4 regions of the Sinorhizobium alkalisoli genome follow, and region 2 is predicted to be linked to each of the others. Evidence: predicted binding sites of a transcription regulator. Region 2 holds the regulator's gene; each other region holds the start of a gene.
The links. Region 2 encodes LexA, which represses DNA repair genes until DNA is damaged. Its sites were predicted from a motif close to TGTTCNNNNTGTGTTCNG; they were not measured.
Positions count from the first base shown of each region.

Region 1: a site for LexA is predicted at 2,226-2,243, ahead of EKH55_RS10405 (ATP-dependent helicase). Genes of this name have one in related genera too.
Region 3: a site for LexA is predicted at 3,660-3,677, ahead of EKH55_RS05060 (DNA polymerase IV). Genes of this name have one in related genera too.
Region 4: a site for LexA is predicted at 2,141-2,158, ahead of recA (recombinase RecA). Genes of this name have one in related genera too.

Region 1 is NZ_CP034909.1:2,116,089-2,123,265, reverse strand. Features, by position in the region: gene EKH55_RS10405 (ATP-dependent helicase) at 1-2,183, opposite strand, end outside; gene EKH55_RS10400 (carboxymuconolactone decarboxylase family protein) at 2,300-2,710, opposite strand; partial or broken gene EKH55_RS10395 (cyclase family protein) at 2,726-3,530, opposite strand; gene EKH55_RS10390 (efflux RND transporter periplasmic adaptor subunit) at 3,825-5,033, shown strand; gene EKH55_RS10385 (efflux RND transporter permease subunit) at 5,030-7,177, shown strand, end outside.
Region 2 is NZ_CP034909.1:1,396,628-1,403,804, reverse strand. Features, by position in the region: gene EKH55_RS06975 (D-alanyl-D-alanine carboxypeptidase family protein) at 1-540, opposite strand, end outside; gene EKH55_RS06970 (septal ring lytic transglycosylase RlpA family protein) at 598-1,638, opposite strand; gene EKH55_RS29345 (hypothetical protein) at 1,563-1,916, shown strand; tRNA gene EKH55_RS06965 (tRNA-Ser) at 1,927-2,014, shown strand; tRNA gene EKH55_RS06960 (tRNA-Ala) at 2,150-2,225, shown strand; gene EKH55_RS29340 (hypothetical protein) at 2,438-2,605, shown strand; gene lexA (transcriptional repressor LexA) at 2,782-3,492, shown strand; tRNA gene EKH55_RS06950 (tRNA-Cys) at 4,151-4,224, opposite strand; gene EKH55_RS06945 (YrbL family protein) at 4,404-5,228, shown strand; gene EKH55_RS06940 (hypothetical protein) at 5,244-5,528, opposite strand; tRNA gene EKH55_RS06935 (tRNA-Asn) at 5,668-5,742, shown strand; gene EKH55_RS06930 (SMR family transporter) at 5,894-6,232, shown strand; gene EKH55_RS06925 (SMR family transporter) at 6,235-6,564, shown strand; gene EKH55_RS06920 (SDR family NAD(P)-dependent oxidoreductase) at 6,552-7,177, opposite strand, start outside.
Region 3 is NZ_CP034909.1:1,026,900-1,034,076, reverse strand. Features, by position in the region: gene EKH55_RS05085 (PleD family two-component system response regulator) at 45-1,412, opposite strand; gene EKH55_RS05080 (response regulator) at 1,430-1,801, opposite strand; gene EKH55_RS05075 (DUF3572 domain-containing protein) at 1,958-2,230, shown strand; gene EKH55_RS05070 (hypothetical protein) at 2,239-2,889, shown strand; gene EKH55_RS05065 (GNAT family N-acetyltransferase) at 2,940-3,527, opposite strand; gene EKH55_RS05060 (DNA polymerase IV) at 3,682-4,974, shown strand; gene EKH55_RS05055 (L,D-transpeptidase family protein) at 5,097-6,308, shown strand; gene dnaE (DNA polymerase III subunit alpha) at 6,334-7,177, opposite strand, start outside.
Region 4 is NZ_CP034909.1:1,600,986-1,608,162, forward strand. Features, by position in the region: gene alaS (alanine--tRNA ligase) at 1-771, opposite strand, end outside; gene recA (recombinase RecA) at 1,000-2,082, opposite strand; gene EKH55_RS07910 (carbohydrate kinase family protein) at 2,313-3,260, shown strand; gene EKH55_RS07915 (pseudouridine-5'-phosphate glycosidase) at 3,339-4,268, shown strand; gene EKH55_RS07920 (universal stress protein) at 4,744-5,160, shown strand; gene EKH55_RS07925 (BCCT family transporter) at 5,218-6,831, shown strand; gene EKH55_RS07930 (GlxA family transcriptional regulator) at 7,143-7,177, opposite strand, start outside.

The DNA.
Region 1 (7,177 bases), 720 kb from region 2:
GCTTCCTGCTCGGCCACTTCCACATGGTCGATCGGCAGTTCGTCGAGGAAGCGCGACGGCATGGTGGATTGCCAGAGCCCATGGATGCGGCGGTTCGAGACGAACCAGATATGGCAGCGGCGCTTGGCGCGGGTGATGCCGACATAGGCGAGGCGGCGTTCCTCCTCGAGGCCGGCGCGGCCGCCCTCGTCGAGCGCGCGCTGGTGCGGAAAGAGCCCTTCCTCCCAACCCGGCAGGAATACCGTGTCGAATTCCAGGCCCTTGGCCGAATGCAGCGTCATGATCGAGACGGCATCCATGTCCTCGTTCTGCTCGGCATCCATCACCAGCGCGACATGCTCCAGAAAGCCGCGCATCGATTCGAACGCCTCCATCGAGCGGATGAGTTCCTTCAGGTTTTCGAGGCGCCCGGGAGCTTCGGCCGACTTGTCCGCCTGCCACATCGCCGTATAGCCGCTCTCGTCGAGGATTTTCTCGGCAAGCTCCGTATGCAGGGTCGTCTCGAGCAGCGTCTGCCAGCGGCGGAAATCGGTGACGACGTCGAAGAGGGCCTTGCGCGCCTTCGGCTTCAGTTCGTCCGTCTCGATGATCTCGCTTGCGGCGGCGAGCATCGGAATGTCGCGGCTGCGCGCATAGTCGTGCAGCGTGCGCACGGTGGTTTCGCCAAGCCCACGCTTCGGCGTGTTGATGATGCGTTCGAAGGCGAGGTCGTCGGCCGGCTGGCAGACCAGGCGGAAATAGGCCATGGCATCGCGAATCTCGAGCCGCTCATAGAAGCGCGGGCCGCCGATGACGCGATAGTTGAGGCCGAGGGTGACGAAGCGGTCTTCGAACTCGCGCATCTGGAACGAGGCGCGCACCAGGATCGCCATGTCGTTCAGATTGTGCTTGCCCCGCTGGAGCTGCTCGATCTCCTCGCCGACCGCGCGGGCCTCTTCCTCGGAGTCCCAGGCGGCGTGCACATGCACCTTCTCGTCGTCCGGATGGCTGCGCTCGGTGAATAGCGTCTTGCCCAGGCGGCCTTCATTGTGGGCTATCAGATGCGACGCGGCGCCGAGAATGTGCTCGGTCGAGCGGTAATTGCGCTCCAGCTTGATGACCTTGGCGCCGGGAAAGTCCTTTTCGAAGCGCAGGATGTTGTCGACCTCCGCCCCGCGCCAGCCATAGATCGACTGATCGTCGTCGCCGACGCAGCAGAGATTGATTTGTTGTATGGGTTTATTCGCGCTCACGCTGTCGCCGCTGCGCGGCTCGCTCCGCAGGGGCGCGCCATCAGGCGCGACGGCCGCTTGGCCTTGCCGGGCTCCGCCCGGATTTCCGGTGCCAGATCGCTCGGAAGACCGGGGCCGCTGCGCCAGGAGCCTGAGCCACATGTACTGCGCCGTATTGGTGTCCTGGTACTCGTCGACGAGGATGTAGCGGAACCTGTCGTGATACTCCTTGAGCACATCCGGATTGGCGCGGAACATCCGGATCGGATGCAGCAGCAGGTCGCCGAAGTCGCAAGCGTTCAGCGTCAGAAGCCGGTTCTGGTAGGCGGCGTAGAGCTCGCGGCCCTTGCCGTTGGCAAAGGCGCGGGCGTCGCCCTCGGGGATATGCGAAGGGTCGAGGCCCTTGTTCTTCCAGCCGTCGATCATGCCCGCGAACTGCTTGGCCGGCCAGCGCTTGTCGTCGAGGCCTTCCGCCTGGATCAGCTGCTTGATGAGGCGCACCACGTCGTCGGTGTCAAGAATGGTGAAATCGGATCTCAAGCCCACCAGTTCGGCATGGCGGCGCAGGAGCTTGACGCCGATCGAGTGGAAGGTGCCGAGCCAGGGCATGCCCTCGACCGCATGGCCGACGAGCACGCCGATCCTCTCCTTCATCTCGCGCGCGGCCTTGTTGGTGAAGGTGACGGCGAGGATCTGCGATGGGTAGGCGCGGCCGGTGGAGAGGATATGGGCAATGCGGGTCGTCAGCACGCGCGTCTTGCCGGTGCCGGCACCCGCGAGCACCAATACGGGCCCCTCGAGGGTTTCGACGGCGTCCGCCTGCTCCGGATTGAGACCGGAAAGATAATCCGGACGCTTGGACCTGTCGCGGGCCGCCATGGCACGCGCCGCGATCCCGCCCGTGGCGGAGGCGGGTTTGCGCGGTGCCGGCTCCTCGTCGAAGAAGGGGATGTCGTCGAAACCTTTGCTCATGCGGCCCAATGTAGTGATTCGGGACCGAAAGGCCAGAAAGGATGTTCCTCTTTTATTCCGGGTTCTCTGCCGGGCTCAGCAAGACTGTGGAAAGACTAGCCTTTTCACCGCGCGCATCATTGTTCGCCCCTGGCGTCGAAGGCCGGATCGACCGGCACCTGCAGCGCGGTCGCGAGCTGATTGGTCTTGGCGGCAAGCGCGATCACCATGAGAAGATCGGCGTGCTGCGCGTCCGTCATGCCCTTCGCCTTGGCTGACGCAGTATGGGAATGGATGCAATAGCCGCAGCCATTGGTGACGGAAACGGCGATGTAAAGCATCTCCTTGACCAGCAGGTCGAGAGCCGAGGGCGTCGCCATCACCGCCTTCACCTCTGCCCAGGTGCGCTCCAGCAAGTCCGGGTCGAAGGCAAGCCAGTGCCACATATTGTTGATGAAATTCGATTTGCGCGTTGCGCGGATGTCGTCGAATACCGCCCTGACGCGCGGATCGGCTTCGGGATCGGGTGGCGGCGCGACGGTGCTCATGCGGTAATCCTCCGATCAGACGAGTGCGAAGACGCGTGCCGGACCGCCGGTGCCGCCGCGGTGCTTCGGGGCGCCGAGGACGAGGGTGGCGCCCTTCGCCGGCATCTTGTCGAGATTGGCGGCAGCCTCGAGTCCCCAGCGGCCCTCGGGAAGCCAGGCGTGGTGTGTGGCAAAATCCGGTGAAATCCCATGGTCGAGCGAAAGCGTGTCGACTGCGATGCCGGCGGCCTGCGTTTCCTCCAGCAGGAATTTGGCGGTCTCGACGTGGAATCCGGGGAAGTGCAGTTTACCTGCGGAATCCGCATTGCGGAATTTGTCCGTGCCGACATGATCGGCCCAGCCGGACAGCATCGCTACACAGGCGTTATCCGGGATCTCGCCATTGGCAGCGATCCAGGACTTGATGTCCTCCGGTGTCACCTGGGCATCCGGATCCGCCGCGGCCTTGTTTCGGATGTCGACGACGCAGAGCGGCACAACGAGCTTTTCGACGGGCAGTTCGGCAACGGATAGCCCGTCGGCCGAGAAATGCAGCGGCGCATCCACATGGGTTCCTGTGTGCTCGTTGACGCGCAGCTCGAACAGGTTGAATTTGTGTTCGGCGACGGAAAAATTGCTGCTGACCGAAAAAGGTCGGGAACTCCTCGTGAAGCTCATGCGTAAGATCCGTGACGCTGGCGTGGCCTTCGGCAAGCGCCGGCGGCGCGGCCCCAATGCTTGCGGCGGCAATCCCAGCCGTGCCGACCGCTGCCGCGCGGAAGAAGTCTCGCCGCGAAAGCATCCGCTCCTTTACCGATTGAATGACGCATGCATCGCACATTGCCCCTGCTCCCCGGTTTGAGCGTTGAAAACCTGATTGAAGATGCCGCAGTCCGAGCAGCAGGATAGCTAAGCCGTGGCTGCTGTAAACAATGGTTTTCCAGGGTGGCCAATGTCTTTTCCGGTTGCGGAAAGCGCCATCATGCGGCCAACAAATTCTGCTTTCATTACAATTGCGTAATGATGGCGTTCCGAGATTGCCCGCGGGCGGGCGAACAATCATACTCGCGACAACTCGGAACGTTCCTCCCGGTGCGCGCCGCGCCGCCGCGTGCACCTCAAATCGGAGACATGGATGCGCTTTTGGAAGCAACTGGCGGTCAGCCTCGTCGTTCTCGTCGTCGGCGGCGCCGCCTGGATACGCTTTGCCCCCGGTGCCGGGGAAACGCTGGCGGCGATCGGCGTTTCACATCCTCTCCTCGATGCGCTATCGCGCTCGCAAGGCGGCGAGGGAAGGGGCGGCGAGGGAAGGGGCGGCGAGGGCAATCGCGGGCGCGGCCAGGGCGGACGCGGTGGCGCGGGCGGGGCGGCGCTGGTGGTGGTCAAGCCCGCTGAGACCGCAGTCGTCAACAATAGGCTGAACGTCATAGGCAGCGGCGAAGCAATCCAATCCGTCACGGTGACGCCGACGGCAACGGGCAACCTCACAGAAATTCTCGTCCGGTCCGGCGACCGGATCGAGGCTGGCCAGGTGATCGCGCGGCTCGACAGGGACGATCAGACGATCGCCGCCGAACAGGCCCGGCTGGCCCGCGACAGCGCCCAGGAAAAGGTCGAGCGCTATCGCAATCTCGGCAGCGCCCGTGTCGTCACGGCGGTCGAGGTGCGCGACGCGGAGATCGCGCTGCAGGCGGCCGAACTGGCGCTGAACACGGCGGAACTCGATCTCAAGCGGCGCGACATCGTTGCCCCGTCGAAGGGGATAGTCGGTATCATCACGGTCAATGTTGGCGATTACGTCACCACTTCGACGCCGATTGCCGTCGTCGACGACCGCTCCGAGATCCTCGTTGACTTCTGGGTGCCGGAACGTTTCGCCAGCAGGATCTACGTCGGCCAGCCGGTGACCGCGAACGCGATCGCCCAGCCCGGCCGTTCGCTCGACGGCGCCATTCATGCGATCGACAACCGCCTCGACCAGACGAGCCGCACGCTTCGCGTGCGGGCGCGGATCGAAAATCCCGACGACATGCTGCGCGCCGGAATGTCCTTCTCGGTCACCATGGCTTTCGATGGCGATCGCTATCCGACCGTCGACCCGCTGGCGATCCAATGGAGCTCGGAAGGAGCCTATGTCTGGCGGATCCAAGGCGACAAGAGCGAGCGCGTGCCGATCAAGATCATCCAGCGCAATCCGGACACGGTTCTTGTCGAGGCCGGGATTTCCGAGGGCGACCGTGTCGTAACGGAAGGCGTGCAGCGGCTGCGCGAAGGTGGCACGGTGCGCATCGCCGGGGAGCCGCGTGCCGAGCCGGAGCAGAAGGTGGCGGGAGACGCGCAATGAACATCGGCTTCGGCGGTCATCGGGGAGGATTGCCAGCCGCGGGAGAGGGCGGCAAGACCGGCTTCACCGCGCTTTTCATCCGCCGTCCGATTTTCGCGCTCGTCGTCAACATGCTGATCGTCGTGGCAGGTCTCGCCGCCTGGAACGGCATCGAAATTCGCGAATTGCCCCAGGTCGACCAGCCCGTCATTTCGGTAACGACCGAATTCGAAGGAGCGTCTCCCGAAACGATCGATCGAGAGGTCACCTCGGTCGTCGAAGGCGCCGTTTCGCGCGTTCAAGGCATCAAGGGCATTTCGTCGACGTCTTCCTTCGGCCGCAGCCGCGTCACGCTCGACTTCTCCGACACGACCGATATCGGCCAGGCCGCCAACGACGTGCGCGACGCACTGGGCCGCGTCACCAACCGGCTGCCGGACGACGCGGAGGAGCCGCGGATCGTGAAAGCGGATTCGGACAGCCAGCCGATCATGCGCCTGGCGCTGACCTCCGACGCGATGTCGATGGAAGACATGACGCTCCTGGTCGAGAACGAGATCAGCGACCGGCTGGCGGCGGTGGAGGGCGTTGCCGATGTCACGGTCTATGGCGAGCAGGAGAAGATCTTCCGCATCGACCTGAATCAGGCCAAGCTCGCCGGGCGCGGCATCACCGTCGCCAACCTGCGCGAGGCGCTCGCCAACGCTTCCTATGACGTGCCGGCGGGGTCGCTGACGAGTTCGAGCCAAGACATCTCGGTCCGGGCAACGGCCGACGTGCAGACGCCTGCGCAATTCGAAAACCTGATGCTTGGCAACAATGTCAGGCTCGGCGACGTGGCGACGGTAACGCTGGGTCCGGATACGGGCACCTCGGCCCTGCGTTCCAACGGTCGCCAGGGCATCGGCCTCGGCATCATCCGCCAGGCGCAATCCAACACCGTCGACATTTCCGAAGGCGTGCGCAAGGTGGTCGATACGATCTCCTCGGATATTCTGCCGCAGGGAACCGAGTTGCAGGTGACGAGTGACGACGCGGTCTTCATCAATGGTGCGATCCACGAGGTGGAGATCGCGCTCATGGTTGCGGTCTCCATCGTCACCCTCGTCATCTATCTTTTCCTGCTCGACTGGCGGGCGACGCTGATCCCGACCATCACCATGCCGATCGCGCTGATCGGAACGCTCGCGGCGATTTATCTCGCCGGCTTTTCGATTAATATCCTGACGCTGCTTGCGATCGTGCTCGCCACCGGCCTTGTGGTCGACGATGCCATCGTCGTGCTCGAGAACATCGTGCGCCGCAGGGCCGGCGGGCTTGGGCCGCGGGCGGCGGCCGTGCACGGCACGCTCGAGGTCTTCTTCGCGGTTCTCGCGACCACCGCGACGCTTGCGGCTGTTTTCGTGCCGCTCTCCTTCCTGCCGGGGCAGACCGGCGGGCTTTTCCGCGAGTTCGGTTTCGTGCTTGCCTTTGCCGTGCTCCTGTCGTCCTTCGTCTCGCTGACGCTCTGCCCGATGCTGGCTTCGCGCATGCTGACGACCGAGGCGCATGCCCATCACGGCTTCATGCGCCGCTTCGGCGCGCGCGCTTCCGCCTTCTACCGGGCAACGCTGCGGTCCTGCCTCAACGCGCCGCTCGTCGTCTTCGTCGTGGCCGCCTTCTTCACCGCGGCGGGCGCCACCGGTTTCCTGACACTGAAATCGGAACTGACGCCGAACGAGGACCGCTCGCTGGTGATGCTCAGGGTCAATGCGCCCCAGGGGGTGTCGCTCGAATACACGCAGGCGCAGATGCGGCGGATCGAGGATGCGCTGCAGCCGCTGATGAAATCGGGCGAGGTCAGCAATGTATTCTCGATTTCCGGACAGGGCGGTTCAGCCAATAACGGGTTCATGGTCCTGAGACTGACGCCCTGGGAGGGTCGCGAGCGCACGCAGCAGGAGATTGTTGCCGACATCAACAAGGCGACCGCCGCCATACCATCCGTCCGCGCCTTCACGATCCAGTCGAACAGCCTCGGCATTCGCGGCGCCGGCAGCGGCCTTCAGGTGGCGCTGGTCGGCAATGACTATACGAAACTCGGCGACGCGGCGGCGAAACTGGTGCGCGCGATCGAGGATAGCGGCCGGTTTGAGAACGTGCGGCTGAACTATGAGGCCAACCAG
Region 2 (7,177 bases):
CGTGACGAGTTCGCGCATGGTCATCTTGTTTCCGGGGTCCGGCAGTCCGGTCGCGTTCTTGAATGTCGCGACCGGCATGCCGAGTTCGCGAGCCCGCTCCGTCATCCGTTCGGCAAAGGCCGTCTCGCTGCCCGCCATTCCCTCGGCCAGAACAATGCAGGCGTCGTTCGCCAGCTGTACAATCGCACCTTGCATGAGATCCGCGACCGCGACCTTCGACTTGATCGCGGCAAACATGGTCGCGGTGCCGGATGGCGCTCCGCCCGTGCGCCAGGCGTGTTCCGAAACTTCGAAGGTCGCGTGCGGCGTCAGTTCCCCCTTGTCGAGGGCCTCGAAGACCAGTTCCATCGTCATGAGCTTTGCAAGCGACGCCGGTGGCACGGGCTCGTTCTCGCCGCGCGCAAAGAGCACGCTCCCGGTCTCCGCATCGACGAGATAGATCTGTTTCGCCTTGGTGTCGAAGGCAGGCGCCTGTGCCTCCGCATCACCTGCGACGACCGCTGCAAGGACACCCACGATCGCCAGCCACACAATGCGCATGAGAAACTCCGGTTTCTTCACGGGCATAGCAGCGCCGCCAGACCTATTCAACCGGCGTCAATCGGCCAGAACGCCCCGGTTCTGCCGCTTTGCGTAGGCCCGAATGGAGTCGGACGTCAGCGGGTCCGGATCGGCCATGATCAGTTCGAATGGCGAAGCCCTGTCACTGACCCGGACTTCGACATAGGCGGCGGCATAGGCCATGTTGCCATCCGGCAACGGGATCCATTCCGGGCGCTCGGAGGGAACCGGCCCGATCTCCGGCAGCATCATGAACTCGGCAAGCGCGGCCGATGCCGGCGACGCTGCAGGCGGCGCCGTGAGCGCATTCAACGACCTCGTTGCGCCAAGCGTCGATTTCGCCGGAATCGTCAGAGTCCCAAGGTCCTGTGCCTGATCGCGCAGCGGTTCGTTCGAAGCCACCATGACCCCCGTCGCGATCTGCCCTTCCGGCGCGATGCGAGGGCCGCGATCGCCCTTGGTAACGTAAGACGCCATGAGATAAGGCATGTCGTTGCCCTCGAGCGGGGCTCGGCCGACATATTGCACGCGTACCTGGGCACTTCCCTTGCGCTTGATATCGAGCAGGTCGGCGGTCTTCGAGGAGACATCGATGATCCGGCCGAATTCATAGGGCCCGCGATCGTTCACCCGCACAATGACGGAGCTGCCGTTCTCGAGATTGGTCACGCGAGCATAGCTCGGCAAAGGGAACGTGGGATGCGCCGCGGAGAGGTGATACTTGTCATAGACCTCGCCATTCGCCGTCAGCCGGCCATGAAAGGCCGAGCCGTACCAGGAGGCCATGCCGGTCTTGTTGTAGCCCGGCTCCTCCTTCGGCTGATACCACTTGCCCTTGACCTGATAGGCATTGCCGACCTGGAATCGCCCGCCGCCCTTCGGAATGTTGCGCCCGTTGGCCACTCGCGGACTTGCTTTGACCCCGTAGACCGATTCGGCGAAATATTCCTTGCTTCTCGACTTGCTCTTCTTGACGCTGGACGTCGAACCGCAGGCCGCTAGTGCTGCGCAAAGCAGTGGAATTGCAGCGAGGCGCAATCCCCTCGCAAGGCATGCCGCTTTTCTACGAGATATCATCTGTCCCCAAGGTCATTCGCGAAATTCGTGCCCGAACGATCCGCATTTCACCCCCGCGGATCTTTCGACGTCCCGGAAAGGGACAATCGTGTAATGATGACAACAACAAGGCAAAAATACGAATTTCTAGGCGAGATCGCGCCGGGTTTTTCTCGTTATGGTTTACAAAACGTAAATACCAGACCGACGGAGATGCGCAGTACCAAGCGGCAGAGGCCGAAGAAATTCGTGCGGGCGGCGAGCTTAAATCTTGCAACGAACCGCACTTCGCGCAATAACGCGCTGCCCGGATGGGTGGCCGAGCGGTTTAAGGCACCGGTCTTGAAAACCGGCGACGGGCAACCGTCCGTGGGTTCGAATCCCACCCCATCCGCCAGCGTGAACTTTGTCCGACCCGGCACCTGCTCCCATTCGGACTCGACTGTCTGCCGACGTCTCGAGCACGTTCGGCCAATTCAGCCGAGCGGGCTGGCGCGCGCCGTGGAATTCTTCTATATAGTCCAGGCCTGCCGGGGTCGTAGCTCAGTTGGGAGAGCGCCGCAATCGCACTGCGGAGGTCGAGGGTTCGACTCCCTTCGACTCCACCATTCTTCTCTTTGTCCAGCCCGGAGCCGTGATGCCCGATCTGCCCGGCGGCGGCGGCAGGTTTCTTCGCCGAGGCGCATTGCGCCAAGTCGTTTACCGGGAACACAAAATGCTGGTTTCGGCCACCAAGGTTTCCTTGCCATCGCTGGCGAATTGAGGGACAGTTGGGGTCTGCATCTTTTCGTGTCGGCAACTCCCGCGAGTGGAGAAAATCATGTCCTCTAAAACTCTGATGGCGGTTGCAGCATTGGCGCTCCTGTCACTTTGGGGATGCGCCACCACCGGCGCTACGGGCAACACGACCTACGCGCAGTGGTACGGCCCCTACCCTGAGCCTGACTTCGACGTTCTCAGTCCCGGGGGTCTGCGCCTCGCCTATTGATCGGGCGCCACATCAACGCTCCATCGCCCGACAGCCCAATGGCTTGTCGGCCCCGGCAAAGCGACGCCGCCCAATTCAGCATGGCAATATTCACGGAATGTTAGGCACTTGCGGAACACAAATGGAACGGATAGTGTCTGTTCTTGATTTGTTTCGCGATTCTGGAGTGACGCGCCATGCTGACCCGCAAGCAACAGGAATTGCTTCTCTTCATTCATGAACGAATGAAAGAGTCGGGAGTCCCGCCGTCCTTCGATGAAATGAAAGACGCGCTCGATCTTGCGTCGAAGTCGGGCATCCACCGGTTGATCACTGCGCTCGAGGAGCGGGGCTTCATTCGCCGGCTTCCCAATCGGGCACGCGCACTTGAAGTCATCAAGCTGCCGGAAGCCTATACGACACCGGCGCAGCCAAGGCGCGGCTTTTCGCCGAGCGTCATCGAGGGCAGCCTGGGCAAGCCATCTGCCGCGCCCAGGGTCGAGGCGCCACCCGCAGAGACGTCCTCGATTGCGGTTCCCGTGATGGGGCGCATCGCCGCCGGCGTCCCAATTTCTGCGATCCAGAACAATACGCACGAGGTTTCCGTTCCGCTCGACATGATCGGCAACGGTGAACATTACGCACTGGAAATCAAGGGCGATTCGATGATCGAGGCCGGCATCCTCGATGGCGACACCGTGATCATCCGCAACGCGAGCACGGCCAGTCCGGGCGATATCGTCGTGGCACTGATCGATGACGAAGAAGCGACCCTGAAGCGATTCCGCCGGAAAGGTGCGTCGATTGCCCTCGAAGCGGCGAACCCGGCCTATGAGACCCGGATATTCGGACCGGACCGGGTGAAAATCCAGGGCAAACTGGTCGGGCTGATACGGCGGTATCACTAGCCCATCGCCCCGGTGATCGGAGCCGTTTCGTTTGGCCGATGCATGGGTATTTGCGCACAGTGCGTGATCGAGTGGGCAACAGTTATCGTCCGAAGCCTTGGGCGGTAGACGTTCCGCTCGACGTTGCGGCCGACCAGCGCCGAGTACTTTCGTCTGGCTGCCTCCCCCCATCCCCGCATGGGCGTAGAGCCGTCCGCAGGTGGACGGTCGGCGCCACGGGTATTCTCCCCGGTTATCGTATCGGTTTCGGGCCCAGCTCAATCTCCCTCGGGTTCGGCTTTCATGTGGGAGACGGCATGGCTTGGCCGGTCGGATCTGCAGTCCTGGGTTTGCCCATGGACTCTCCTCCTTGTTGCGATCTCGACGCGATCCATGGGTCCGATGAAAGTTCCTCCAAAGCGCTGCCTATGGAGTCTTGCTGGATCGGATTGCGCGCACACCGTTCTCGCGGCCACGCTCGCGGTATCGCTTGACCATGCGGCGGGCGATTCCGCCTGACCAACGCGCTCCGACGATCAGGCGGTGGTAAAGCGGCGGCCCGGTCAGGCCGGAATCGACATTCTGCAGGCAAGCGGCCGTTGCCGCAGCGGCTGAAGATCACTTGCCAAGAAATTTGCCGGCGCACATCGGTGCCACCAGCCGGATCATCAGGGGAATTTGGAGGCCTCGCCCGGAATTGAACCGGGGTACAAGGATTTGCAGTCCTCTGCGTCACCACTCCGCCACGAGGCCTCATCGACAAGAAATATCAAGTCGTGGCGAGCGTTTAGAATCATTCGAGATGAACCGCAAGAGGCAATTTCCGAAAAACGCACCCCTCGTCTCGGCCCATCGTAAAAGGAGGTTGGACACTGGAATGCCCAGCCTCCCAGTTCGATCGCAATAAACTCACCCATAAGGTAGGATTTTCCTTGATTTTCCTCAACCGGCGCTGTTTTGTCACAAAACTTTCACACTTAATGGGCGAGGACATGTTCGACGGCAAGATCTCCCTTTCCGACTGGCACCAATGTGCAGGCGGGCACCAGCGGTGTGTTTTCGAGCATGACCTCTACCCGAATATTTTGGTCAAGGTTCTCAGAATCAGGGGCAACAGCGGCGAGCGCCAATCGACGCGGATGCTGCGCTTCATCGATCGCTTCAAGCGGTTCGGTGCCTACCGGACATTTCGACGCGAAGTCGACGAGTTCATCGAACAGGCCCGAAAGTTCACCCTGTCCGACACAGCCGATCTCCCCATCCCCGGAGTGCTGGGCTTCGTTCAGACCGAACACGGCCTCGGTCTCGTGGTCGAGAAGATCACTATGGCAAACGGACAGTTGGCCCCAACCTTGCGCGACCTGGCGCTGGCGGGGCGGTTGACGGCCAGGCACCTGGCGATGATTGACGAACTTTTCGAGCGCTGTCGCCGGCTTCACATCGTGCTGATGGATTGCAATGCCGGCAACTTCGTAGTGACGGACCGTCGCGGTTTTGAGGAACTGATGTGCATCGACGGGACCGGTGAAAAAAGCCCGTTGCGCATTTTCGCTCTCAGCCGCAGGGCCAACGGCTTCAGACTGCGGCAAATGCGTGAGAAGCTGTTTCTCAAACTCGCCAGAACCTTGAACGATCCGGCGGCGCTGCCCAACGAGGGGCACGTCCACACGGTCCTAGAGCCGTATCTGCGGCCGAAGCGCAGACTTCACGCGGTCGAGGGCGTTCCGGACGCACTCAACGTTTCACGGGCCAGCTAGCCCGAGATCGCAATTCTACTTCCCCGACGTTTTCTCGGTATTGCCGCGCCAGCGGGCCCACCACACGGCGAGTCGTCGGCGTGCGCGGCGCACAACCGGTATGTCGTGCGACAGCACCAGCAGCCCGAGCGGTATCATCCAGAAGCCGAGGACCGGCAGGAAGCCGAGAACACCGCCAGCAATGAGCAGAAGCCCAATCGTCACCCTGAGGGCCGGCGAGTCGGGCAGGCCGACGCGCCATGTACCGAGAATGATTTCCCGCGTTTTCGGATCGATACCGAAATGCTTCTTCTTCGCCATTGCTTCCTTCCTGCGACTTTCCCAGAATTGGTGCTTTCTCCACAGCCGAGCAAGCGGCGCTTTCAATTTTTTTTGAAAAATCGCTTGGCAAATCGAAAAAGCATTTGTATTAGCAGCCTCACTTCTGCGGCGCAGATGATCCCTGGTAGCTCAGCGGTAGAGCACTCGACTGTTAATCGATAGGTCGCCGGTTCGAATCCGGCCCGGGGAGCCAGTTTCGAAGAGCCATTCGCGGCGAAGGCCGGAGTGGCTCTTTTCGTTTGCTAGCGCATCGGCCGAAAATCGATGCGCAGATCCAATGATTTACAGCGTCCTCTGTGTGCCCTGAAAAACGCACGGCGCCACAGGTCCATCAGAGGTTCCGGATGCGCTTCGCGTGGTTTTTCCTGATTCTCGCCATTGGCACCGAAATCGCCGGCCTCACCGCCATGAAGGCCGCCGGGGGCGCCTATGTCGGCCATGCGGTCATGTATGGCTCGATCGCGCTCTCCTACGTGTTTCTTGCTATGGCGGTGAAGACGATTCCCGTCGGGGTCGCCTACGCGATCTGGGAAGGCTCGGGCGTCGCGCTGATCACGCTCGTCTCGGTCATGGTCTTCGATCACGTGCTGACCGGTCGCGAGATGCTCGGCCTCTCCATGGCCGTGTCCGGTATCCTTCTCGTCAATGCCGGCAAGGTGCAGGACGAGGAAAGCGCGGCATGAGCATGCCAGTCTTTTCCTTCTCCTCCTTCGCCTTCGCAGTGCTGGCCGGCCTTTTCGACGTGGCTGCCAACCTCGCCTCCTCGAGATCGAACGGCTTTAGTCACCGCGGCTGGGGTGTGCTTTCGATTGCGCTCGTGCTCGCCGCCTTTGCGCTGCTCGCGGAGGCCGTCAAAGGCATGGAATTGGCGATCGCCTATGCCGTGCTGGGCGCTACCGGCATATTTGGAACGGCGATCTCGGGCCGCCTTCTCTTTGGCCAGAGATTGAAGCCGATCGGGTGGATCGGTCTCTGCCTGATCTTCGGTGCGGTGCTGGTGCTTCACACCGCCTGACGCGGCCGTCCCTTTGAACGGGACTCCTTGTGCTTGGGCGCCGTGTTGCGCGGTGCCCGCCACGGCATCAGCCAGCGGAGAACCGGAAAATAGACCCCATAGGGCAGAAACTTGAGCAGCTTGACGAGATAGGTGAAGCGTTTCGGGAAGGTGATCTCGAAGCGTCCGGACTTCAGCCCTTGCGAAATCCGCGCCGCCGCCGTCTCGGCGCTGACGAGTGCGGGTCGCGGGAAATCGCCCTTTACGGCGCCGCGTGTATCGACGAATCCCGGACAGATCAGTTGCAGGCGTATGCCGATTTGGTCGAGATCGAATTTAAGGCTCTCGGCCATGTTGATGAGAGCTGCCTTGGTCGCACCGTAGGCGGCGTTCATGGGCAGGCCGCCATAGCCCGCAACGGAGGAGACGATGGCGATCTGCCCATGCCCCTTCGCTTTCATATGTTCGACGAGCGGCACAAGGCAATTGACAACGCCCTGGAGGTTGACGGCGAAACTCCTGTCGAAGGCATCGTGATGCAGATCGTCACCACGCACGGGGATTGCGACGCCCGCATTGAGGATCGCGAGCGCCACCTGTCCATGCTCGTATTCGATCGCCGTGATCACCCGCT
Region 3 (7,177 bases), 370 kb from region 2:
GCTGCGCGCGGTGCTGCGGACAAAAGCGATGAGAGCAGACCTGCTCAAGCTGCGGCGGCGACGACCCTGTTTCGCCCATTGTTTTTCGCGTCGTAGAGCGCCACGTCGGCCCGCTTGAGCAAGGCTTCGGGCGTATCGCCCTCCGGCCGCAGGCTGGCAAGCCCGAGGGATGCCGTCACGCTCAACACCGCGTCGGCGCGGGCAATTTCGAAACCGCGGCTTGCAACCATCAGCCGAAGCCGCTCGGCGACGACCGCGGCCATCTCCGCCGGGGTATCGGGCATGACGATTACGAATTCCTCGCCGCCGAAGCGGCATGCGAGATCGGCGCCGCGGACAGTCGCCCGCACCCGGCTGGCAAATTCGCGCAGGACTTCGTCGCCGGAGTCGTGACCATAGGTGTCGTTAACCTGCTTGAAGCGGTCGATATCGGTGATGCAGATCGACAACGGCCGTCCGCGTGCCATCGCCCGATCGACGAGCAGCTTCAGATGACTGTCCAGATAACGGCGATTGTGGAGGCCGGTCAGATCGTCGGTGATCGCCAGTTCGATTGTCTGCTGCACGCTGGCGCGCAGCCGATCGTTGCACTGCTTCCGACGGATCTGCGTGAGGCAACGGGCGAGCAGTTCGTTGGGATCGACTGGACGCATGATATAGTCCGTTACCCCGAGTTCGAGCGCGCGCACGATCAACTCGTCATTGCCCTGGTCCGCAACGAGCAGAATCGGGATGAAACGCGTCCGCTCGAGAGAGCGCAATTGCGAGCAGAGACGCAACGGGTCGTAGTCGTCGAAATTCGCGTTGACGATGACGAGATCGAAATCGCTCTCGGCGGCTTCGAAGAGAGCGGCCTGCGGCTCGGCCATGACCGAGACTGCGGCAATCGGCTTCAGGGCCCTCAACAGCCGCTCCTGCGACGAGGCGCGGCCATCGACAAGGAGCACGGAACCGGGCTCGTCCGGTCGGTCCTGCCGCAGCAGTTCCTGCAGCCCGATCGTGTGCGTCGTCTGCGCCCTGAGGCGCAGCTCGTCGCTGACGTTCTTCAAGCGTACGAGGCTTTTCACCCGCGACATCAGTTGCAGGTCATTGACGGGTTTCGTGAGAAAATCATCCGCGCCGGCCTTCAGCCCGCGCACGCGATCGGAAGGCTGGTCGAGTGCCGTCACCATGACCACGGGAATATGCGCCGTTCGGCTATTCGCTTTCAGCCTCTCGCAAACCTCGAACCCGTCCATGCCCGGCATCATGATATCGAGCAGCACGAGATCCACCGGCGTCGTCTCGCAAATCGCGAGGGCTGAATGTCCGTTTTCGGCGGTCAGCACGTCAAAATACTCAGCCACGAGCCGCGCCTCGAGGAGCTTCACATTGGCTGGTACGTCATCGACGACGAGGATACGCGCAGTCATATCAGTTTCCCTGCACTTCAGGCGTCGCCCAGGTAGGTCTTGATTGTTTCAATGAACTTGGGAACGGAAATCGGTTTAGAGACATATGCTTCACACCCACCTTGGCGAATCCGTTCCTCGTCGCCCTTCATGGCGAAGGCGGTTACGGCAATAACGGGAATGACGTGCAGCTCGTCATCTTCCTTCAGCCATTTGGTCACCTCGAGACCGGAAACCTCGGGCAGCTGGATGTCCATCAGGATGAGGTCTGGCCGGTGCTTGCGCGCAAGTTCTAGCGCTTCCATGCCGTTGCGCGTCTGGATCGTCGCGTAACCCGAAGCCTCAATCAGGTCTCGGAAGAGCTTCATGTTCAGCTCGTTGTCCTCAACAATCATCACCTGTTTGGGCATGTCGATCCCTTGCTGTCTGTCGCCGCCTTGCAAGTCCCTTTTAGAGATATAAGCTTCGCAGTTGGCGACTCGACCCATTCCGTCATTCGCGAGGCTAGCGCTATTTGGTTGAAAAAGAGGTAAACCCGGCCGCCAAATGAAAAGAGATTCAACACGATGAAGAGCGCTGACGAAACAGCCATCGCCATTCTGTCCTGGCTCACGAGCGAGCCGGAACTCATGTCGCGCTTTCTGGCGCTCTCCGGTACCGATATCGGCTCGCTGCGCCAGGCGGCTGGCGATCCCGGCTTCCTGGGCGGTCTCGTCGCCTTTCTGATGGAGCACGAGCCGACGCTGATGGCGTTTTGCGCCGGGACCGGAACGCCGCCGGAAGACGTGGTCAGGGCACACCAGGCCTTGTCCGGTCCGGCGGATTTTGCGGACGGCTGAGCGTAGCCATGTGGCAACCAGGAACCGGCATCCGTCTTTCCGACCGGCCGCTGATCGTCAGCGATGTCGATGAGGTCGTGCTCGAATTCCTGACGCCCTTCATGGCTTTTTTGGAGGCTCGGGACCATGCACTCCTTCCCCGCTCCTTCCGCCTTTCCGGCAACATAGTCGATCGGGTAAGCGGCGAAGCGGTGAGCGACGCGGCGGCGGAAGCGCTGCTCGACGCCTTTTATGCGGCGCAGGACCGGTGGCAGACGCCCGCGATGCAGGTGGTCGAGACGCTGAAAGGATTTTCCGGAGAGGCCGACATCGTCTTTCTGACGGCGATGCCGCCGCGTCACGCGGCGGCCCGCCGCCGGCTGCTCGACGCCCTCGATCTTCCGTATCCGCTGCTCGCCTCCGAAGAGCCGAAGGGACCGCTGGTCAAGCGCCTGCATCAAGCGCGCGATCTGCCGCTCGCCTTCGTCGACGATATTTTGCGCAACCTCCACTCCGTGCGGGAACACGCTCCAGGCTGCCTCCTCATCAACCTGATGGCGAACGCGGAATTTCGCGCCCTTGCACCCGCACCCGGCGTCGACATCCGCGTCGCCGCGGACTGGCCGGAGGCGGCGGAGCTGATCCGCGTCCATTGTCGCGCCCGTCCCGACGCCTGCTGAACCGCCCTTCAGCGCCGCCCGGCCGGGGCAAGTCATTACGGCGCGAACCGTCATTGCCTCAATTCCAATCGCATCAGGGGCCTGCCGTCCTTGCGCCGTGCCACGATCTCGAAGCCGGCGGCATCGAAGATCGTCGTCGAGCCGATACAGAGCGCGACGGATTTCGACTGCTTGGCATGGTCGATCGGACAGGCGTCGAGATACCGGGCGCCGGCAGCCCGGGCATGCGCGATTGCAGCCGTGAGCATGCGATGGCTCAACCCCTTGCCGCGCAAGGGCGAGGAAAGAAAAAAGCAACTCAGCGCCCAGACGCTCTCATCCTGCGCCTCGCTTGCTTGCAGCGGACGCGAAACGGTGCGTGGCGAATTGAATTGCGGCACGTCGGAGCGGGGGCCGACCTGGACCCAGGCGACCGGCTCGCCCACATGATAGCCGAGGAGGCCGGGCGGTGGTCTCGCCTCGATCCTGCGCCTCATGGCGTCCTTGCGTTCTCCGGCGCTCATCCTCATTCGAACGGCGTGCGGCAGGCGCAACGCTACGCACCAGCAGCCGCAGAACGCGCCTTGCGGGCCGAAAAGCCTCTCGAAGTCCGGCCAGCGATCCGCTGTTGCCGGCGCAAATTGCAGGGCGACATCCAATGAAGCCTCCAACGCCCGCTCACCACCACAGCGCCGCACGTCTGTCAGACACGCAAGCTCGCTGCATGATTCCGCCCTTAAATCGGTTCCGATTTAAGGAATCATGCAGTAGCGTAGAGCGTAAAGTCGCCCCGTTCAACATTTGTTCCCAGACATGCGAGACAGCGCTGTACCGATTTCCGGCCTCTGCCGAGACTGCCTGAAAGACCAGGCAGCCCTCGCCCGGCGGTGTCGCGCCTGCGGCAGTCCGCGTCTCCTGCACCACGCCGAACTCGATCGGCTCACTCTGGCGCATATCGACTGCGATGCCTTCTACGCCTCGATCGAGAAACGCGACAATCCAGAGCTCGCCGACAAGCCGGTCATCATCGGCGGCGGCAAACGTGGCGTCGTCTCGACCGCCTGCTACATCGCCCGCATTCATGGCGTGCGTTCGGCCATGCCGATGTTCAAGGCGCTCGAGGCCTGCCCCGAAGCGGTGGTGATCACGCCGAACATGGAGAAATATTCCCGTGTCGGGCGCGAAATCAGAAGCATGATGCTGGACCTGACTCCGCTCGTGCAGCCGCTGTCGATCGACGAGGCTTTCCTCGACCTGAGCGGCACCGAGCGGCTGCACCACGCCGCGCCAGCCCGGACGCTCGCCCACTTCGCCCGGCGCATCGAGCAGGAAGTCGGCATCACCGTCTCCGTCGGCCTCTCCTACTGCAAGTTCCTCGCCAAGGTCGCCTCCGACCTGCAAAAGCCGCGCGGCTTCTCCGTGATAGGACAGGCCGAGGCCGTGGATTTCCTGAAGGACCGTCCGGTCACCTTGATCTGGGGCGTCGGCAAGGCCTTTGCCGCGACTCTCGAGCGGGACGGCATCCGCACGATCGGGCAGTTGCAGACGATGGAAGAAGCAGAACTGATGCGCCGCTACGGCACGATGGGCCGGAGGCTTTACCGGCTGTCGCGCGGCCAGGACGAACGCATTGTCGAGACGGATGGGGAGGCCAAGAGCGTTTCATCCGAAACGACCTTCAACGAGGACCTGTCTCGCCCGGAGGAACTCGTCTCGCATCTCAGGCGCCTCAGCGAGCAGGTAGCCCTCAGGCTGCGCAAATCCGAACTCGCCGGTCAGACCGTCGTCCTGAAATTGAAGACGGCGGACTTCAAGAGCCGTACGCGCAACCGGCGGCTGGAGAGCCCAACCCGCCTTGCCGACCGCATTTTCCGCATCGGCCTGCAACTGCTCGAGCGGGAACTCGACGGGACGAGATACAGGCTGATCGGCATCGGCGTCAGCGATCTTTGCGATCCCGTTCACGCCGATCCGCCGGATCTCGTGGACCCCTTGGCAACGCGGCGGGCGGCCGCCGAGGAGGCGATCAACAAGCTGCGCGACAAGTTCGGCAAGACCAGCGTCGAAACGGGCTACACCTTCGGTCAACGGCGCCGCGATCAATAGCCCGTGATGGAAGGCGCCGATTCAATTCCTTAAATATTGGAGGATAGCCTCGCTCGACAAGTCTGGCGTGTTACGGCTTGCATGCCGTTTGCAGGCGCCACCGTCGCAAATGAGGGTTTATCTTGCGTTCCACTCTCGGGATAGGGCTCGTCGTCCTCGCCGTGTCTTTGTCATCCGCCGCAGCAGCCGGCAAGTCGCCATTGCAGATCGTGATATCGCGCCAGCGGCAGTCACTCGCCGTCTATGACGGCGATCGAGTGATCGCCACCTCGAACGTGTCGACCGGCAGAGCGAACCACAGGACTCCGACAGGCATCTTTTCGATCCTGGAGAAGCGCCGGCACCACGAATCGAACATCTATTCCAATGCGCCTATGCCGTTCATGCAGCGGCTGACCTGGTCGGGCATCGCCCTGCACGGCTCGAACCACGTGCCGCACTATCCAGCCTCGCACGGATGCGTACGGCTTCCGGACCGCTTCGCCGCCGATCTCTTCCAGATCACCGAGCGCGGCATGCACGTGGTCATAGCCGAGCGGGAGGTCGCCCCCATACGGGTTTCGAGCGACGTGCTCTTCCAGCCGAACCAGGCAAGGCCAGCGGCGCCGCTTGCCGACGTGCCCCTGCGCCCCGCTCTTGGTGATCTCGCGACCGGCAGCATTGAGGTCGCGACAGCCGAGCGATCTCCGCTACCGCCCTCGTTCGAACGGGACGGGGCGCCCATTCGCATTCTGATTACCCGGCGCGGCATGCGAGAGAGCGTGCGCGACCTGCAGATGCTCCTGAACGCGCTCGGCCACGAAGCCGGCGAGCCGGACGGTTACAGCGGCCCCGCGACACGCGCCGCCATCCGTGCCTTCCAAGTGGCCGAGGGCATGCCGGCCGATGGCGAAATCACCCCCGAGCTACTCCAGGCGGTCTTCCGCAAGGCCGGCCGCGGGACGCCGCCGAACGGGATCCTGCGCGTACGCCGGGCGTTCCAGCCGCTCTTCGAAGTCGATATCGACATCGCCGAGCCCGGAGTGGCGCTCGGCACGCATTTTCTGCAGTTTCAGGAACTCGACCCCTATTCGGGAGAAGGCAAATGGTTCGGTCTTTCTCTGGATAATGCGCTGACGAATGCCACGAAAAAGCGCCTTGGGATCACGACCGATGCGGACACCAGCGATTTCAACGCCCTGAAGCACACGCTCAACCGCATCTCGGTGCCGGAGGATACGCAACGGCGCATTGCATCCCTTCTTGCCGATGGCTCATCGCTTTCGATCTCCGATACCGAGAGCGGCATGGAGACCGGTGTAGGAACCGATTTCATCATCATCACGCAACCGTAAGCGACGGCTCACGGTCCGGGCCGCTTCAAACCAGTTCGACGTCAACAACGCCGGGTGCCGAGCGCAGCGCCGCGGCGATTTCCGGCGATATCCGGTATTTCTCGCCAAGTTCGACCTCGATTTCCCGCTGGCCGTCGTCCTTGATGAGGATGAAGGAAACCAGGCCGTCGCCCTTCGTGTTGAGGTGGGGTGCAATCGAGCGCAAGGGGCCGGAATCGCGCACATAGACGCGCAGCGCCTTTTGCATCTGCAGCGATTCCTCCTCTAGCGAACGGAGCGTTCTTATGCGAAGACCGATGCCTTCCGGGCGCTCGTCGGCATCCACCGTCATCACCATCGATTTGCCCGGTTCCAGCAAATCGCGGTTCTGGTGCAGCGTCTCCGAAAAGAGAACCGCCTCGAACTGGCCGGAGGCGTCGGAAAAGGCAACAATGCCCATCTTGTTGCCGGTGCGCGTCTTGCGTTCCTGTTTCGATGTGACCGTCCCGGCGAGCCGGCCGGCGGTGGCGCCCTTTTTTACCGCCGCGGCGAAATCGCCGAATGCCTGCACCCGCATCTTCTGGAGCAGCTTTGCGTAGGTATCGAGCGGGTGCGCCGAGAGATAGAAGCCGAGCACCTGGAATTCGCGGTGCAGCTTCTCCGAGGCGAGCCAGGGCGTGTAGGGCGGCAGCACGATCTTTTCGGGGCCCGTCGCAGCGCCTGCGCCGAACATGTCGCTCTGCCCGCTCACCTTGTTTTCCTGGGCGCGCTGCGCAAAGCCGAGGATGCGGTCGAGCCCGCCGATGAGCTCGGCCCGATCATGACCGAAGCAGTCAAAGGCACCGGCGGCGATCAGGCTCTCGAAGACGCGCCGGTTCAAAAGCTTCGGA
Region 4 (7,177 bases), 200 kb from region 2:
CGATGCCGCGATCAATGCCCGGAAGAGGTCGATATCGTAGTTGTCGTGCTGGCCCTGCAGGACTGCGGCGACACGTTCCAGGCCCATGCCGGTGTCGATCGATGGACGCGGCAGATCGATGCGCTCCTCTTTCGTCACCTGCTCGTACTGCATGAAGACGAGGTTCCATATCTCTATGAAGCGATCGCCGTCCTCATCGGCCGAGCCCGGCGGTCCGCCCCAGATCTCTTCGCCATGATCGTAGAAGATCTCCGAGCACGGGCCGCAAGGGCCGGTATCGCCCATGGCCCAGAAATTGTCGCTCGTCGGAATGCGGATGATGCGGTCGTCGCCGAGACCGGCGATCTTCTTCCAGAGGTCATAGGCCTCGTCATCGGTGTGATAGACGGTGACGAGCAACCGCTTCGCATCGAGCCCGTATTCCTTGGTGATCAGGTTCCATGCAAGCTCGATCGCACGGTCCTTGAAATAATCGCCGAAGGAAAAATTGCCGAGCATCTCGAAGAAGGTGTGATGACGCGCGGTATAGCCGACATTGTCGAGGTCGTTGTGCTTGCCGCCGGCGCGGACGCATTTCTGCGCGGTCGCCGCCGTCGAATACGGACGCTGTTCCAGCCCGGTGAAGACGTTCTTGAACTGCACCATGCCGGCATTGGTGAACATCAACGTCGGATCGTTGCGCGGCACCAGAGGGCTCGACGGCACGATCTCGTGGCCGTTCTTGCGGAAATAGTCGAGAAACACCGACCGGATTTCATTCACGCCGCTCATCTTGCGTCCTATCTGTGCACACTCCGGCCGCAAGCGCAGGTGTCCCGCGCTTCAGTGCCGTAACCTTCGACCCCGCGTCTATCGCTCGTAGCCGCCCTCCCCGATGGCCGCTGCCATCGGAACCACAGGCTTTTATCTTCCGCATATCACGCTGTCCAGACGGCAGCAAAAACCGGCCGCTCATGCCGAGGGCCGGTCCTCCGGGCGAAAGCTGGTTTGCTCTGCCCGCTATTCGGCGGCATCCTCGCCGTCGCTCTCCGGCCCGCCGTTCTCAAGGAACCGCTCGGCTATCAGGCCGGCATTCTGCCGGAGCGCCATTTCGATCTCGCGCAAAAGATCCGGATTGTCGCGCAGAAACTGCTTGGCGTTCTCGCGGCCCTGGCCGAGACGCTGACTGTTATAGGAGAACCACGCCCCGGACTTTTCCACAATGCCCGCCTTGACGCCGAGGTCGATGAGTTCGCCGGTCTTGGACACGCCTTCGCCATACATGATATCGAACTCGACCTGTTTGAAGGGCGGCGCCATCTTGTTCTTGACGACCTTGACGCGAGTCTGGTTGCCGACCACTTCCTCCCGCTCCTTGACCGAGCCAATGCGGCGGATATCGAGCCGGACCGATGCATAGAACTTCAGCGCATTGCCGCCCGTGGTCGTTTCCGGCGAGCCGAACATGACGCCGATTTTCATGCGGATCTGGTTGATGAAGATCACCATGCAGTTGGACTTGGAGATCGATGCGGTCAGCTTGCGCAGCGCCTGGCTCATCAGGCGCGCCTGCATGCCCGGCAGGCTGTCGCCCATCTCGCCCTCGATTTCGGCGCGCGGCACGAGCGCTGCGACCGAGTCGACGACCAGCACGTCGATCGCGCCGGAGCGAACCAGCGTATCGGTGATTTCCAGCGCCTGCTCACCGGTATCGGGCTGCGAGATCAGGAGATTTTCGAGATCGACACCCAGCTTGCGCGCATAGACCGGATCGAGAGCATGCTCGGCGTCGACGAAGCCACAGATGCCACCCTTCTTCTGCGCTTCGGCAATGGTCTGCAATGCCAGCGTCGTTTTGCCCGAGCTTTCCGGGCCGTAGATTTCGATAATGCGGCCTTTCGGCAGGCCGCCGATGCCAAGCGCGATATCGAGGCCAAGCGAACCGGTCGAGACGGTTTCGATCTCGACGACGCTATCCTTGGCGCCTAGCTTCATGATCGATCCCTTGCCGAACGCGCGTTCGATCTGGGAGAGCGCCGCTTCAAGTGCCTTGCTTTTATCCACCGATTTGTCCTCTACGAGCCGCAAAGAGTTTTGTGCCATTGGGTCCACCTTTAGGTTATTGGAGCTGTTGAGGCAATGAAGCCGCCGCAGGAGTTTTTGTACACGCTTTGTTCCGATTTGGCAATGGCACATCAACCAATTGAAACATATGGGTTATTCGCCAATCGTTCGATTCCTGTTCACGGGCCATTGTACTCCATTTTCGTGGGACGGCGCGGAGCTTCGCCCAGACCTGTCGAGCCAGTCCGATTCGCATGATGAGGTGACGCATGAAGCAGCATAGGATCGCCGTTTTCGGTGGCGCCCATATCGACCGCCGCGGCCGTATCAGTGGCCGGACGGCGCCGGGTGCAAGCAATCCCGGAACGTGGTTCGAGGAGACGGGCGGCGGCGGCTTCAATGCGGCGCGCAATCTCGCACGCCTCGGGCACCGGGTGCGCATGATCAGCCCGCGCGGCGGCGATGCGGCCGGCGAACTGATCGCTGCGGCCGCAGCGGTGGCCGGAGTGATCGACTGCCCCTTCACCTTCCTCGATCGCAAGACGCCGAGCTACACGGCGATCCTTGAAAACGACGGCAACCTCGTCATAGCGCTCGCGGACATGGAGCTCTATGCGCATTTCTCGCCGCGCCGGTTGCTGCAGCGGGCAACACGCGAACTGGTCGCCGCGAGCGACCTCGTGCTGATGGACGCCAACCTCCCACAGGAGACCTTGGCGGCGCTGGTCCGCGCCGCAAGCGGAGACGGTCGTCTCGTCGCCGGCATCGCCGTTTCCCCCGCCAAGGTGATCCGATATGGCGAATGCCTCGCCGGTCTCGATTTCCTGTTCATGAACGAGGCGGAAGCACGCGCGCTGACAGGAGCGGATAACGCCGATGCCGAGGCGTGGCCTTCCCTTCTGCGGGCGGCCGGGCTCTCCGGCGGTGTGGTGACACGCGGAGGTCGGACGGCGGTCGCCTTCGACCGGTTGAGTGCCTGCCTCGCCTCGCCGCCTGCCCTGCCCGCCCTTGCAGACGTAACAGGCGCCGGCGACGCTCTGGCCTCCGGCTTCCTTTCCGCCCGGCTCGCCGGTCTGGAACTCGCCGCATCCCTGCGGCACGGCATGGCCGCCGCCATGATTGCGCTCCGCTCGCGCTACGCGGCTGCGGAAGAGATGTCTTTAAACAATCTCCGGGAGGCGCTGACCCTTGTGCCGGTGCCGCGAATGCTGTCATGAGATTGCCAATCGAAGGGAGGAGCCGCTGGCGGCCTCTCCCGGTATCCTGCTCCAACACTCGATCAGAAGCGAAGAACAATGACGAAGCCTTCCAACCCATCCCTGCCGATGGAATATTCCGACGAAGTCGCGGCCGCGAAAGCGCGCGGCGCGCCGATCGTCGCGCTGGAATCGACGATCATCACCCACGGCATGCCCTATCCGGGCAATCTCGACATGGCGCGCAGCGTCGAGACGATCATACGCGAACAAGGGGCGGTGCCCGCGACCATCGCGGTCATCCACGGCACCCTCCATATCGGCCTCGACGACGCGAAGCTGGAAGCGCTTGCCAAGACTGAAGAGGCGATGAAACTTTCGCGCGCCGACCTCGCCTTTGCGATCGCCGAGCGCCGCACCGGAGCCACCACCGTTGCCGCGACGATGATCGCCGCCGCCCGCGCCGGCATCGGCGTTTTCGCGACCGGCGGCATCGGCGGCGTTCATCGCGGCGCGGAACTGAGTTTCGATATTTCCGCCGACCTCGACGAACTCGCGCGCACCAACGTGATCATCGTCTGTGCGGGCGCCAAGGCGATTCTCGACATTCCTAAGACGCTCGAGGTACTTGAGACCCGGGGCGTGCCGGTGGTCACCTATGACAGCGAAACCTTCCCCGCCTTCTGGTCGCGCGACTCCGGCCTCAAGAGCCCGTTGATGCTGAACAGCCCCGCGGCGATCGCCAATTTCCAACGCATGCGCGAGCAGCTCGGCGTCGATGGCGGAATGCTCGTCGCCAATCCGGTGCCGGAGGAAAGCGAGATTGTGCGCGAAGAGATGGAAATCTACATCACCCGCGCGCTGGACAATGCCGCGAGCGACGGCATTTCCGGCAAGGCGGTGACGCCCTACCTGCTCGACAACCTCTTTCACATGACGGAAGGCCGCAGCCTCGAAACCAATATCGCGCTCGTCGAGAACAATGCCCGGCTCGCCGCCGAGATCGCCGTCGCACTGGCCGCGAAATAGTCGCAACTCTCCGCTTGCTCGACGGTATACTCCTGGGCTTCGGCAGTATCGTCGCGACCTCGGCAAGAACTCGGGCGCCGCGCACAAATCCGACATAGTCGCGGGGGCTGCCGGCGATAGCTGGGTTGCGGTGCCGGGCAGGCTGAACATCGAAGAAATCCCGATCTGAAACGGAATGCGACAGGAATGTCGCATTTGCTCGCTGTGTCGTCGCCTGGACGACGACACGAGACGGCGCAAATTCTTACGTAGGATTGACCAAACGACATCAAGAGACGCGGCCAGCGCGTCCTCACGAGCAGGAACTCCGGCGCTTGAAATCCGGACCCGCGCACCGGCTTTTGCACAACATCTTCCGGACTGCAATACAAGACTGCCGGCGCGTGGACCACTCGCGATCAAAAGCCGCAACCGCAATTCACCATGAGAAAAGGAGAAGAGAAGAGGTCAACCGGTAAACAAAACTGGAGGGGAAATGTACACGAAAATAATGGTTCCCGTCGATCTGGCGCATGTCGAAAAGCTAGAGCGTGCCCTTGATACGGCGGCAAAACTTTCCAAGCTCTACAATGCTCCCGTTGCTTATGTGGGCGTCACGGCCTCAGCCCCCGGTCCACTCGGGCATAACGCTGCGGAATATGCCGCGAGGCTGGCGGCTTTCGCGAAGGACCAGGGCGCTCGTCACGGCATCTCGACCCGGTCGGAGTCGGTGGTCAGTCACGACCCGGCAGTGGATCTCGGCGATGCCCTGGTCGAGGCGGTCAAGAACACGGGAAGTGACCTCGTCGTCATGGCGACGCACATTCCCAATGTTGCCGATCATCTCTGGCCATCCAACGGAGGCCGCCTGGCAACCCACACGAATGCCTCCGTATTCCTGGTCCGCAGTTGAACGGTCTCTACCGGACCGATCACGACAACTCATAGCAATATCTGAGGAGCATATTCCATGAGCGATGCTGGAATTCCGGCCCCTGAAGGCCCTTCGGCGCTGATCGACACCGACTACGAAATCGGTCAGGACAACATCACTGCGCAAATCGGGCCCTTCGGCCTCGACATTCACAACCCCGTCTTCCTGATATCCGGCCTGACGGCCGTGGCCTTCGTGCTGCTGACGCTCGCCTTTCAGGAGCAGGCGGGTCCAATCTTCAACAGCATGCGTGAGTGGCTGACGTCGACCTTCGATTGGTTCTTCCTTCTCTCGGCCAATATCTTCGTCCTGCTCTGCCTCTTCCTGATTGTCTCGCCCTACGGCAAGGTGCGGATCGGCGGAAAGGAGGCCACGCCCGACTATTCCTATTCCGGCTGGTTCGCGATGCTGTTTGCCGCCGGCATGGGCATCGGATTGATGTTCTACGGCGTTTCCGAGCCGATCTCGCATTTCTCCTCTTCCGTGGCGGAGGATGCCGGCACGGCGGACAGTTGGGCCCCGCTCGGCGGCGCCCCAGGCGATATTGTGACCGCCCGCCATCTCGGCATGGCCGCGACCATTTTCCATTGGAGCCTGCATCCCTGGGCGATCTACGCCGTGGTGGCGCTTGCACTTGCTCTTTTCGCCTATAACAAGGGGCTGCCGCTTACGATCCGTTCGATCTTCTATCCGATCTTCGGCGAACGCACTTGGGGGTGGCCGGGCCACATCATCGATGTGGTCGCAGTCTTCGCGACGCTGTTCGGTCTTGCCACCTCGCTCGGGTTCGGCGCCGAACAGGCGAATGCCGGGCTCAATCATCTGTTCGGCCTGCCGGTCAACGACGTCTCGAAAGTGCTTCTGATCGTCGGGATCACCGCCATCGCGCTCGGATCCGTCGTGGCGGGTCTCGATGCCGGGGTGAAGCGCCTGTCGGAAATCAACATGATCCTGGCCGCCTTGCTCCTGTTCTTCGTGCTTGTCGTCGGGCCGACCTGGGCGATCCTTACAGGCTTCTTCACCAACCTCTATGAATACGCACGCTACCTGCCGGAACTGTCGAACCCGTTCGGGCGCACCGACGACAACTTCCGTGACGGCTGGACGGCCTTCTACTGGGCATGGTGGATCTCCTGGTCGCCCTTTGTCGGGATGTTCATTGCCCGCATTTCCCGCGGGCGCACCGTGCGCGAATTCCTCACCTGTGTCCTCATCATCCCGTCCCTCGTTTCGGTCTTCTGGATGACGGCTTTCGGTGGCACGGCAATCAGCCAGATCGTCAATGACGGCTACCAGGTCATTGTCGATGCACCGCTGGAACTGAAACTGTTTTCGATGCTGGAGGCGCTGCCACTGCAGGCGATCACGTCCTTCATCGGGATCGTTCTTGTAATTGTCTTCTTCGTGACCTCATCGGACTCCGGCTCGCTGGTGATCGATACGATTACAGCCGGTGGAAAGGTGGATGCACCGACGCCGCAGCGTGTCTTCTGGGCAACCTTCGAGGGCTTGGTCGCGATCGCGCTTCTTCTGGGCGGCGGCCTGGGCGCATTGCAGGCGATGGCGGTTTCGACCGGCTTCCCCTTCACTATCGTGCTGTTGCTCGCCAGCTTTGCCATCATCAAGGGATTGGCGAGCGAACCGCGCTAAGCAGTCGGAACCTGCTTGTCGTAAAGCACGCACGGTGCTGAAGACTACTTAACGCCCCGCCGGATACGCGGGGCGTTGACGCTGTCGGCCCCGGCTTCGAGGCAACGGTAATCCGCCTGCTGCAGCATTTCGCTCTCCACGCGTCCTTGCGCTCCGAGAACGTGCAGCAGACGAAACGGTGCGCAGAATGGGCCGGCACAGCACGATGCGAGCTATCGAGAGGCAAAACTTTAGCGCCGCCCGTCTTTTCAGACGGGCGGCGCTGTAAGTCATATGGCCTTCGGATCGTATGGCTGCCGTAGAAGCACCCGTTATGCGGCCGAGGCAAATTCGCGCAAACGCCGCG